Regions from separate parts of the Solibacillus sp. GQ1 genome, predicted to be linked through region 3. Evidence: riboswitches for the same ligand, from Rfam matches in the RefSeq annotation. Region 3 holds a riboswitch; each other region holds the start of a gene.
What was found. Region 3 has a riboswitch for S-adenosylmethionine ahead of AC6CH1_RS14030 (methionine ABC transporter ATP-binding protein). Riboswitches for the same ligand answer to the same signal wherever they lie in the genome.
Positions count from the first base shown of each region.

Region 1 (3,142 bases), on a different contig from region 3:
CTTGTGCCACCGGGAAAAGTGATTCCTCCCAACTGTTTAGCGATGGGACGCCCAGCAAAAGTCGTACGTGAAGTAACTGCAGAAGATCGCGCAGATATGGATCGCATTATTTCCGAATATGTAGCGAAGGGACAATACTATAAATCACTTCAGAAATAATTTCACACTCATTTACTGTTTATCGAAATCTCTACCTATAATATAGGAAGTTTACTGGAAATTACAAAAAAGGAGCTATCCATTTAACCGGATGCTCCTTTTTATTTTATTAAATTCCTGCTTTTGCTTTTAATTCAGCTGCTTTATCCGTATTTTCCCATGGCACATTTAAATCTGTGCGACCGAAATGTCCATATGCTGCTGTTTGTTTATAGATTGGGCGACGTAAATCAAGCATTTTAATAATGCCTGCAGGACGTAGGTCAAAGAGTTCACGAACCCAGTTTACGATTTGTGATTCTGCTACTTTTCCTGTACCAAATGTATCAACAGCGATTGAAACAGGCTGTGCAACACCGATTGCATAAGCAAGTTGCACTTCAGCACGGTCGGCTAAGCCAGCTGCTACAATATTTTTGGCAACATAGCGTGCTGCATATGCTGCAGAGCGGTCAACTTTTGTTGCATCCTTACCAGAGAATGCTCCGCCACCGTGACGTGCATAACCGCCGTAAGTATCAACAATAATTTTACGTCCTGTAAGACCTGCATCTCCTTTAGGTCCGCCGATTACGAAGCGACCTGTTGGGTTGATGAAGTACTTTGTAGCTTCATCCAATAAATGAGCAGGAACTACCGGTTTAATAACGTGTTCTTTAATGTCTGTTTGGATTTGTTCCAATGTTGCTTCTTCATCGTGCTGTGTTGAAATAACGATTGTATCTACACGAACAGGTTCATTGTTTTCATCATATTCAATTGTTACTTGTGTTTTACCATCCGGACGTAAATATTCCAATTCACCTGATTTACGCACTTCTGTTAAACGACGCGCTAATTTGTGAGCTAAAGAAATAGGCATCGGCATAAGTTCCGGTGTTTCGTTACATGCATAACCAAACATTAAACCTTGGTCGCCTGCACCGATTGCTTCAAGTTCATCTTCAGTCATTGAACCTTCACGTGCTTCCAATGCCTGGTCAACACCTTGTGCAATGTCAGGTGATTGCTCTCCTACTGCTACTAGTACTGCAAGATTTTCAGCATCAAAGCCGTACTTACCGCGTGTATAGCCGATTTCTGCTACTGTATCGCGGATAATTCCTTTCATATCTACATAAGTAGAAGTTGTAATTTCACCAGATACTAATACTAAGCCTGTTGTTACCGTAGTTTCACAAGCTACACGTGCATTTGGATCTGCAGCTAAAATAGCGTCTAAAATGGCATCCGAAATTTGATCACAAATTTTGTCCGGATGTCCTTCCGTTACACTTTCTGATGTAAACAGTCGACGATTTGTCATGTCATTTCCTCCTAAATCACTTTGGCAATTGTTTTTTATTGATACGGTACTCATTACCCATGTCCGTTATATTGCAGGAATTACGCTGATGCGTAGCTGCCTTTTTAACGTCAAGCTATATTTGCTTTAACACGAGGGTCTGAAAGGCTGTAACTATATAATTTTCGTTCAGTACGAAATTGTAAAACAAAATAAAAAAAATCCTTTCTCTCATAGCCGTGTTCATCACACGTGAGGAAAGGATATTACGTTTCGTTACCTTTCACTCTTATCGTTCAAGGGAAATTTTGCCCTTGCATCAGGTTGGCACCAACACGTATAAAATATACGCAGGTTGCCGGGTTTCATAGGGCCTGCCCCTCCACCAGCTCGGGATAAGAGTATCCGTTCAATTAAACATCTTACGCAAAAATTCAAGTACTGTCAACAAATTTTGACTTTTTTCGATCTGCTAAAATTTACGAAAAAATAATTTGCAATTAGTATAGATTATTTCACTTAATGTGTTATACTATTTTTGAATTAGGAATCAACTCCCCTCTATAAGGGAATACTATAAAAAAGGATGGTATTTAATAGATGAATTCGGTAGAAATTGCTAACGAGCTGAAAGAACTTTTAAACGGGGAAAACATCAAAACTCAATTATCTGTTCCACAATTAATTGAAAAAGCTACATCACGCGGAGAAGCATCGCTAACTGTTGAAGGCGCATTACGTGCTGAAACAGGCAAATATACTGGCCGCTCTCCTAAAGATAAATATATAGTAGAAGAAGAAATTTCAAATGACAAAATCGATTGGGGTAAAGTAAACCGTCCGATCTCTGCAGAAGTATTTGATAAACTTTATGTAAAAGTTATAAATTACTTAAAAGAACGTGACGAGTTATATGTATTCAACGGTTTTGCTGGTGCAGACAAAGAGTCTCAATTATCTATTAAAGTAATTAACGAATATGCTTGGCATAATCTATTCTGTCATCAATTATTCATCCGCCCAACAGCAGACGAATTGGCTAAACACGTTGCCGAGTTTACAATCGTATCTGCGCCAAACTTCAAAGCAGATCCGGAAGTAGACGGTACTGGATCGGAAACATTTATTATAACATCTATCGAAAAGAAAATCATCTTAATCGGCGGAACTGAGTACGCAGGTGAAATGAAGAAGTCAATCTTCGGTATTATGAACTACTTGTTACCTGAACAAGGTATCTTCCCAATGCACTGTTCTGCAAACGTTGGAGAAGAAGGCGATGTAGCATTATTCTTCGGTTTATCTGGTACAGGAAAAACTACTTTATCAGCTGACAAAGACCGTAAATTAATCGGTGATGACGAGCACGGCTGGTCTGACAATGGCGTATTCAACATTGAAGGTGGTTGCTATGCAAAAACAATCAACCTATCTGCTGAAAATGAGCCGGAAATTTACAATGCAATCCGCTTTGGTTCAGTATTGGAAAACGTTGCGGTAGACCCTGAATCACGTGAATGCGACTATGCAGACGGTTCTTTAACAGAAAACACACGTGTCGCTTACCCTATCGACTTTATCGACAATATCGTCTTGCCATCAGTAGCAGGTCATCCAAATACAATCGTCTTCTTAACAGCCGATGCATTTGGTGTATTACCTCCTATCTCTAAATTGACTAAAGAGCAGGCAATGTAT
Region 1 covers NZ_JCAXEX010000001.1:2,414,939-2,418,080, forward strand. Annotated here, with positions in the region: gene AC6CH1_RS12250 (gamma carbonic anhydrase) at 1-159, shown strand, start outside; gene metK (methionine adenosyltransferase) at 269-1,465, opposite strand; SAM riboswitch class I at 1,731-1,846, opposite strand; gene pckA (phosphoenolpyruvate carboxykinase (ATP)) at 2,045-3,142, shown strand, end outside.
Region 1: it holds a riboswitch for S-adenosylmethionine, as region 3 does, so the genes downstream of both, metK (methionine adenosyltransferase) here and AC6CH1_RS14030 (methionine ABC transporter ATP-binding protein) in region 3, are expected to answer to the same signal.

Region 2 (3,142 bases), on a different contig from region 3:
ATCGTGTCAGCAGCAAATCCTGAAATTTCGGCATATGGTACAACACCAAATGAAGCGTTAAGACTTTATAAAACAGCGTTAAGCCGTGGCGGCAGTACGGTAGATGGTACTTCGAATGCCGAAGAGGCCAAAGCGACGGTAAAAGTCGTGCGTGTTTATAAAGAGCGTGTAGGTGATTTCACAATTGTATCCTTCCTGGCGAACACAGGTGAAAACTTCATCGTTTCTACGGAAGTTGCACCGTTTGCAATATACTTGCAAGAAGGTGACCAGGCGACGATAACGTACGCGAAAACAGGAGAAGATTTCCAGCCTGTAAAAGCATTGCAAATTGAAGGGTTGAAATAAATAAAAGGAGTATGCCATTTTGCGGCATACTCCTTTTTATTAGCTTACTTCCAAGTAAAGCCTTGTGAAGCAAGGAAGTCTTTAATATGCGGACGGTTTTGTTCAACTAAGTAATCAGCCATTTGTTTCGTCCATGTTGCAGTCTTCTGATTCGAAGATCGGCTGCTGTAATAGTCTTCCATAATTCCATCGTACTCATCTAGCAGCGTCTCGTACTTATCAACGTCATAACCATTTTCATGCAATACCGCAGCTACCGGTAAACGCGGTTTTGTTTCATTGCGTTTTGTCGGTGTACCGATCGTCATCGCAAATAATGGGAAAACGTATTCCGGTAAATTGAACAGCTCGCTGATTTCCTTAGGATTTGTACGGGCACCACCGATATAGCAAATGCCGTAACCCATTGATTCAGCTGCAATAACAAAGTTTTGGGCAAATAATGCAACATCTGCTACCCCTACAAGCACGTTTTCAGCCGTGTCAGCAGAAATATCAACCCCATGTTTTTGACCGGCTACTTGCAAACGTTTGAAATCTACGCAAAACAAGAAAGAGGCGCCCGCTGTTTTGAACTGGAATTCATTTTTAGACAGTTCACCAAGCTTCGTTTTCTTTTCCTCATCCGTTACCCAAATGACACTGTAGGCCTGTACAAAATGCGAACTTGCCGCCATTTGTGCAGTTTCGATTAAATCGATGACAGTTTCTTTAGAAATTTCCTCACCTGTATATTTACGAACAGATGTATGACTGCGTAATAATTCTTTTGTATTCACGTGAACATCTCCCTTATATGTAATAAAAAACTTAAATATATAGCCTTCAAGCTTATTTTAGTCAATATTTTACTTGAAGTCGATTATTAACGTCTGTTCAATTCATAGAGAAGGAATTTTTGCATATCGTTAAATACAGATAAGAGTAATCTGAATAGAAATCTGAAAATTTTAATTTTTTTGTGTTGACATATCGGATTAGTATGTTTTATACTGAGACTCAACGATGGAACACAAATCACATAACTCTTATCAAGAGCGGCGGAGGGAATAGGCCCTGAGATGCCCGGCAACCAGTAAGTGATGAACTGACTAAGGTGCTAATTCCTACAAAATGGACAATCATTTTGAAAGATAAGAGGAGGCAAACTTGCTCATGCGCAACCCTCTTCTTAACTGAAGAGGGTTTTTTTCATTTAAAAAATCCTCCTCAAAAAACACCGATTTCACCATCGATTAAATTTTTGGGGGTAATAAAATGACAAATTTAAGACCAGAAACTTTATTATTACACGGGGGACAAAAGCCAGACCCGGTAACAGGTGCAATTGCAGTTCCCGTTTACCGCACAACAGCCTATGCATTTAATGACACAGCTCATGCGCAACGTCTATTTGCATTACAGGAAACAGGCAATATTTATTCTCGTATTATGAACCCGACAGTCGGGGCATTTGAAGAACGGGTTGCTTTATTAGAAGGGGGTACAGCAGCAGTAGGGCTTTCATCTGGCGCAGCAGCAGTAGCATTTTCGATTTTAAACGTTGCCGGTGCAGGGGATGAAATTGTTGCGGCAGGTTCACTTTACGGTGGGACTTACAATTTATTCGCCACTACATTGCCTCGCTACGGCATTACAGTAAAATTTGTGGATGAATCAGATCCTGCAAACTTCCAGGCGGCAATCACGGATAAAACGAAAGCAATCTTCGCTGAAATTATCGGAAATCCAAGCTTGAAAGTACTGGATATTGAAGCGGTAGCAAACATCGCTCATGACAATGGTCTTCCTTTATTAATCGACAGCACATTTGCTTCCCCATACGGAAGTAATCCGATTGAATTCGGTGCGGATGTTGTCATCCATTCTGCAACAAAATGGATTGGTGGTCATGGAACGACAATCGGCGGGATTGTCGTTGATGCAGGGAAGTTCGACTGGACACAAGGAAGACATCCAGGATTTACAGAACCGGATACTTCTTACCATGGTCTACGCTACGGGATTGACACAGCAGGCGCTGCATTTGCGACAAAGCTTCGTGTTCAACTATTGCGTGATTTTGGTCCAACATTATCTGCTGACGCGGCATTTAACTTCCTGCAAGGACTTGAAACGCTTCATTTGCGTATTGTCCGTCACAATGAAAATACACAAAAAGTTGCCGAGTATTTAAGAGCCCACCCATTTGTGGAATACGTAAATTACAACGGCTTTGAAGATTTTGAGACACATGATTTGGCGAAAAAGTACTTGAAAAACGGCTTTGGATCTATCATTACGTTCGGCATTAAAGGTGGACGCGAAGCCGGTCGCCAAGTAATCGATAACGTAGAATTGTTTTCACACGTAGCAAACGTTGGGGATGCCCGTTCATTGATTATCCACCCTGCGAGCACAACGCACCAACAGTTATCTGCTGAAGAACTAAAAACTGCCGGCGTATCGGAAGAGCTCATTCGCTTATCAATCGGGTTAGAAGCAGCAGAAGATATTATCGCAGATTTAGAACAGGCATTAGCGAAAGTTGCGGCTGAAGTAGGCGCAGAAACAAACGCATAAACCTTTAAAAAAGGCTTAGCTTTTCCCATTCGAGAAGCTAAGCAATTTTTAGAAAATTAATCCCTACTATTTTTATAAGTTTTATTGACAAATTTAATACCAAGTAATACAATTGGGATAATAATATTACCAACCGGAAAAATTTAAAGTGATGTTGCAGCATCATTGGAAGAAAAGGAGTTGTTCAACATGGGGAAAGTATACAGTGCACAAAACATTGCAGCCTATATTA
Region 2 covers NZ_JCAXEX010000003.1:130,302-133,443, forward strand. Annotated here, with positions in the region: gene AC6CH1_RS14875 (hypothetical protein) at 1-348, shown strand, start outside; gene nfsA (oxygen-insensitive NADPH nitroreductase) at 393-1,127, opposite strand; SAM riboswitch class I at 1,374-1,488, shown strand; gene AC6CH1_RS14885 (O-acetylhomoserine aminocarboxypropyltransferase/cysteine synthase family protein) at 1,606-2,910, shown strand; gene AC6CH1_RS14890 (hypothetical protein) at 3,100-3,142, shown strand, end outside.
Region 2: it holds a riboswitch for S-adenosylmethionine, as region 3 does, so the genes downstream of both, AC6CH1_RS14885 (O-acetylhomoserine aminocarboxypropyltransferase/cysteine synthase family protein) here and AC6CH1_RS14030 (methionine ABC transporter ATP-binding protein) in region 3, are expected to answer to the same signal.

Region 3 (3,142 bases):
ATCTGGCATGAAATATCGTGAATTAGGCCTAAAAGATAAATTACCGACAATGTCCGAGGATGAGCAATTAGAGCTATTAGCATCGGATGGTATGTTAATTAAGCGACCAATCGTTACAGATGGTAAAAAATTAACTTTAGGATTTAAGGAGTCTGACTTCTTAGAAACTTGGAAATAAACAGTTATTCACATTGTATTTCCGAACGAAATATGGCAAAATGAACTTGAATGTACTACATATAACATGGAGGTTTTCGAATGAGCACACCTAAAGAATTACGTTATTCAAAAGAGCATGAGTGGGTTAAAATTGAAGACGGTAAAGCGACAATCGGTATTACGGATTTCGCACAGTCTGAACTAGGCGATATCGTATTCGTAGAGTTACCTGAAGTAGGCGATGAAATTTCAAGGGATCAGCCTTTCGGTAGTGTAGAATCTGTTAAAACAGTTTCTGAACTATATGCACCACTTTCTGGTAAAGTTGTTGCAATCAACGAAGAATTACTGGACAATCCTGAATATGTAAATGAATCACCATACGGTAATGCATGGATGGTTACTGTTGAGTTAACAAGTGAAGCAGAAGTAGACGAGTTATTAGACGCAGATGCTTACACTGCATTAATCGAACAATAATATGAAACACTAAAGCCTTCTATATAAAGGTTTTAGTGTTTTTTTGTTATTCTATATATAAAGGTGTCGAATGAAAGGAAGCGTGTTATATGGGAAGATACATCGTTGTAGAAGGACGTGCCGATAAATTGAGATTAATCCCGATATTAGCTGAGGACGTGACAATTATTTGTACAAATGGCACAATAAGCGAAGTCAATTTGATTGATTTATTGGAAGAATATGAGCAAGATGAAATTATCACTATGTTTGATGCAGATAAAAACGGTGAGAAGTTACGTAAACTGATGAACCGTGCATATCCCGAAGCGACACAGCTTATCATACCTCACGAATATGTAGAAGTAGAAAAAACACCTACTAAAATCTTAAGGGATATTTTACTACAGGCAAAATTTTTAGTAAAAGAAGGATGACAGTATAATGGAACAATGGACGAAACAGCAATGGGAACAGAACGTACAACAGTATGATCAGACAGCGTTTTTCTTATATACGCCTATGTGCGGCACTTGTGAAGTGTCGGAAAAAATGTTGGAAGTAATTGAGAAATTACTCCCAGATCTTCCGCTTGGTATGGCAAATATCAATTATTTAGGGGATTTACCATATGAATTGAAAATTGAAAGTGTACCTTGTTTAATCGTTTCAGACAACGGGGAACTAACGAATAAAATTTATGCATTTAAATCCGTACCGTTTTTGTATGAAATATTAAAAAAGTAATTGACGTAGTCACTTTGTCGTGATAAAGTAACATTCATAATAATAAAACTTAATAACGTTGCTCTTATAAAGAGAGGTGGAGGGAAGTGCCCTATGAAGCCCGGCAACCAGCGTTTACGCAAAGGTGCCAATTCACACAAAGTTTAAACTTTGAAAGATGAGAGAACGGTTTACCGTATAAATGTATGTGAAACCTTTCTACTTGTCTTGGTAGAAAGGTTTTTTTCATTCAACGGAGGTTTTGAATGAGAATAGAACATGATTTTGAAATAGCAGGAAGGTTATTTCAATTTAGAAGGAGTACAACCGATGATTGATATACAAAATATTACAAAAGTGTATAACACGAAAAACGGTAAACTTACAGCAGTTGATAATGTAAGCCTATCGATTAACAAAGGTGAAATATACGGAATTATCGGCTACAGTGGTGCCGGTAAAAGTACGATGATCCGACTGCTGAACGGTTTGGAAAAGCCTACAACAGGTTCTGTCATTGTAGGCGGCCAGGATATTGCAAAAGCTTCCGGGGCAAAATTACGAGAAGCACGCCAAAAAATAAGTATGATTTTCCAGCACTTCAATCTGCTCTGGTCACGTACAGTTGAAGAAAACATTGCATTTCCACTTGAAATTGCAGGCGTTTCAAAAGCTGATCGTGAAAAGCGAGTAGAAGAGCTGATTGAACTCGTAGGTTTAAAAGGAAGAGGGAAAGCGTATCCTTCACAATTGTCAGGCGGTCAAAAGCAGCGTGTCGGCATTGCACGAGCGTTGGCGAACAACCCGGAAGTACTTTTATGTGATGAAGCGACTTCAGCGCTTGATCCGGAAACAACGGATTCAATTTTGGAATTACTGCTCGATATTAATAAAAACATCGGACTTACAATTGTACTCATTACACATGAAATGCATGTTATTCGCAAAATCTGTAACAGAGTAGCGGTAATGGAAGCCGGTAAAGTAGTGGAACAGGGAGATGTATTGCAAGTGTTCCAGCATCCTCAAGCACCAATTACGAAAAACTTCGTATCACAGGCTTCTGGTGAAACACAGGAAACGCAAGCATCACTGGAACAGATTTTAGCCAATTATCCAGAAGGCAAAATCGCTAAATTAACATTTGCAGCGGCAACGACAGAACAGCCTGTCATCTCACAAATGATTAAGCAATTTGACGTAGTTGTTAATATAGTGCATGGCAAAATCTCAAATACAACGGGCGGTTCGTTTGGTACATTGTTTATTCATATCGATGGCGAGCCAAAAGCAGTCGCGGAAGCATTAAGCTTTTTAGCAAAGCAAGAAATTCAGGCGGAGGTGATTGAGCATGTTTAATCAATTATTTCCGAACGTAGATTGGGGTAAAATGCTCGAAGCAACATATGAAACAATTTATATGACGGCTGTTGCGACAGTCATCACATTTATACTAGGACTTCTAATTGGTATTGTCTTATTTTTAACGAGCGACAATCAATTATGGGCAAATAAAATTGTACACTTTTTGACAGGGTCACTCGTGAATATTTTCCGCTCGATTCCATTTATCGTCTTAATCATTTTATTAATTCCATTTACTAAGTTTTTACTTGGAACAATCCGTGGCGCCAATGCAGCATTACCTGCGCTAATTATTGGGGCAGCACCGTTTTATGCGCGCATGGTATTAATAGCATTAAGAGAAATTGATAAAGGTGTCATTGAAGCAGCCCGCTCAATGGGAGCGAAAACTTCTACGATTATTTGGAAAGTGCTGATCCCGGAAAGCTTACCG
Region 3 covers NZ_JCAXEX010000002.1:344,307-347,448, forward strand. Annotated here, with positions in the region: gene AC6CH1_RS14010 (arsenate reductase family protein) at 1-178, shown strand, start outside; gene gcvH (glycine cleavage system protein GcvH) at 259-639, shown strand; gene AC6CH1_RS14020 (toprim domain-containing protein) at 729-1,055, shown strand; gene AC6CH1_RS14025 (thioredoxin family protein) at 1,063-1,365, shown strand; SAM riboswitch class I at 1,427-1,529, shown strand; gene AC6CH1_RS14030 (methionine ABC transporter ATP-binding protein) at 1,675-2,703, shown strand; gene AC6CH1_RS14035 (methionine ABC transporter permease) at 2,696-3,142, shown strand, end outside.

Region 4 (3,142 bases), on a different contig from region 3:
GACCATCACCAGTTGCCTCCGCTTGTAGGCGATGCGACATTTGAAGAGACATTGGAGCAAGTTGTGAAGGAAAGTACAACATTTGAAGAAAAACGAGAGCTTGAAAAGTTACTGGAAGAATCATTGTTTGAGCGTCTTTATAACAATTTGCCGTCACAAAATAAAACGATGCTCGCCCTTCAATATCGTATGCATAAAAATATTATGTCAACTATCACACCGTTTTACGAAAATGAATCCGAACAGCTGCAGTGCGGGTTAGAGGATTCGGATGCCGTACGCGATCATTTCCTTGAAACATCAAAAGTTACACGAAATCACCATTTACTATGGCTTGATATTCCGAATGCCAAGCCTTATTTTGAAGAGCGTATGAAGGAAGGCTCGAGTTTATTCAATTTAGCTGAGCTGGAACAGATTAAACAGCAGCTTCTTGAATTAAATGCTGCAACGGGACAAGCGAAAGCACAAGGGCTGATTCCACAAGACGCATTAAAATCGGTTGGCGTTATTTCATTCTACGCGGAGCAGGTGAAACGTATTAATCGTCTGATCGAACAGGAAATCAGTGTACCGCATTTACACATCCGTACAGGATCCGTCGATAAATTCCAGGGGATGGAGATGGATGTGATTATCGTCAGCATGGTGCGGAATCATGACAATGAACGCGGAGAAATCGGGTTTGCGAAAGATTACCGACGCCTGAATGTTGCATTATCCCGCGCACGGGAACTGCTCATAATGATTGGCAGTACCGAAATGTTTACAAAGCGTCCAAAGAGCGCGAAAACACGGGATATGTATGCCCATGTATTAACGACAGTAAAAGAGCAAGACGGCTATTTTGCTGTGTAGAAACAGGGGGATTGAATGGATTTACAAAGTACAGTTATACAGCTGCAGAAAGAACTCATCCAAAATCCGTCCATTGAAATCAAAAAGCAAATGCAATACGCCATTCCGATTCACACATTGGAAGTGAAATATCATCCGGTAATGCGTAATGCCATGGATATTTTAATGAAGATGATGCTCATTTCATTTGAGAAGGCGAAGCTGAAAAATGTGGAGTTATTAGCCGAAATTTTATTGGTGGAACCGTTATTTATTCATGATTTGACGAATAAAATGTTACGACTAGGTATGATTGTGAAGGAACAGGAATTTGCACTAACTGCAAAGGGTAAGGCTCAGCTGGAATCGGGCATTTTTGAAGAGGAACTTGAAGAAACAAGTTATTTTATTCAATACAGCCCGATCCATGAGCAGCCATTGGAGGGTGACCTGGAGGAATTTGCGGATTTGGAAGAGTTTCCGGAGCCTTTCCCGACAATCGAAACAGAAGAAATCGAAGCAATTGAAGAGACAGTGCTGATTGATTTCATACAACAGCAACTTTCCGAACAACCGGTGGCGGAAGATGAAGTACCGCACTATATAACGAGTGTTGTTTCGACGGAATCGATCCAGATTAATGATATACCGGTCCTATGTTTTTTACTGTTTGATCAAAAGGAAAACAGGCATTTTGTGCGGGTATACAATACATTGACACGTGTATGGGATGAACGGCTGGAGACAATCTTATTTACTATAGAAAAAGAGCAGCTTTAGTATGCGTGAAATAATATTTTTGGAATTATTGCAAAATTACAAAGTACATGATACACTAATGACAATTTAATAGACTTATCAAGAGAAGCGGAGGGACTTGGCCCGATGATGCTTCAGCAACCTCTAGTTTAACTAGAAAGGTGCTACTTCCAGCAAGGTGTTGACCTTGGCAGATAAGAACGGGTAGAAGCCCCTCTCAATTCTGTTTTGCTGGAATGAGAGGGGCTTTTTTATTGTTCCGGAACGGTTCGTTTCGCTCGTAAAACAATGCATTGCCTGAATACCACAGATTATTAAAAGTTTATTGAAAAAGTTTATGAGGGGGAAAGTGGAATGCCGATTAATATTCCGAAACATTTACCGGCGGGTGAGCTGCTTAGAAAAGAGAAGATTTTCGTCATGGAGGAAGACCGTGCGAAAACACAACAAATTCGACCGTTAAATATTTTAGTGTTTAATTTAATGCCTGAAAAAGAGAAAACCGAACTGCAGTTGCTGCGCTTACTCGGTAATACACCATTACAGGTGGATGTGACATTTTTAAACACGGCTACATACGAATCAAAAAATGTTTCCAAATCGCATTTAGATACTTTTTACCGGACGTTCGACCAAGTGAAGCACCGTCGCTTTGATGGGCTCATTATTACAGGAGCGCCAGTAGAGAAAATGGATTTTGAAGATGTTGGCTACTGGAATGAGATTACGCATGTTATGGACTGGGCAGATGAACATGTCACTTCGATTATGTATATATGTTGGGGCGCCCAAGCTGCCTTGTATCATCATTTTGGCATCGGAAAATTCGAATTGCCGAAGAAATGCTCCGGTGTTTATTCCCATGTGATTACGGATTTAACAGTAGATTTAGTGCGGGGATTCAGTGATGAGTATGTGGCACCTCATTCACGCCACACGTCGGTTTCAATTGATGAAGTGCGGGCACACCCTGACTTGCGACTATTAAGCTATTCGGATGATGCAGGCGTGTTTATCGTGCAATCGAAAAACAATAAACATATTATGATTACAGGGCATCTGGAATATGATGCAACGACCTTATCGGATGAGTATTTCCGCGATATTGAGAAAGATCCGGACAATACGGAAATTCCGATCAACTATTTCCCGAATAACGACCCGTTGCAGGCACCGAAAAATGTTTGGCGTGCCCATTCGCATCTGTTGTTCTACAACTGGCTGAACTACTACGTATACCAAGAAACGCCGTATGAATGGCATTACGTCGATGAAAATATTGAATATCATATTTAATGCTTATAAATGAAACGAACCAGCAAGAGATGGACTCCTGCTGGTTCGTTTCATTTAATTGCGACCCAGGCACGTTCGCGTTCGATCTGCAAACTAATTTCCCGCCCGAAGAAATCGCTTAATAATTCGTCTGTTAAAACAACTTCGCGTGCATTGGCTTCGACATTTTTTCCGTCTTTCATTAAAAGTACATGGCTAAAACAAGGAAGTATTTCTTCTACATGATGCGTCACGTAAATTAGGGTAGGGC
Region 4 covers NZ_JCAXEX010000001.1:1,367,104-1,370,245, forward strand. Annotated here, with positions in the region: gene AC6CH1_RS06755 (DEAD/DEAH box helicase) at 1-858, shown strand, start outside; gene AC6CH1_RS06760 (nucleoside-diphosphate sugar epimerase) at 874-1,617, shown strand; SAM riboswitch class I at 1,690-1,797, shown strand; gene metA (homoserine O-acetyltransferase MetA) at 1,951-2,892, shown strand; gene AC6CH1_RS06770 (ABC transporter ATP-binding protein) at 2,943-3,142, opposite strand, start outside.
Region 4: it holds a riboswitch for S-adenosylmethionine, as region 3 does, so the genes downstream of both, metA (homoserine O-acetyltransferase MetA) here and AC6CH1_RS14030 (methionine ABC transporter ATP-binding protein) in region 3, are expected to answer to the same signal.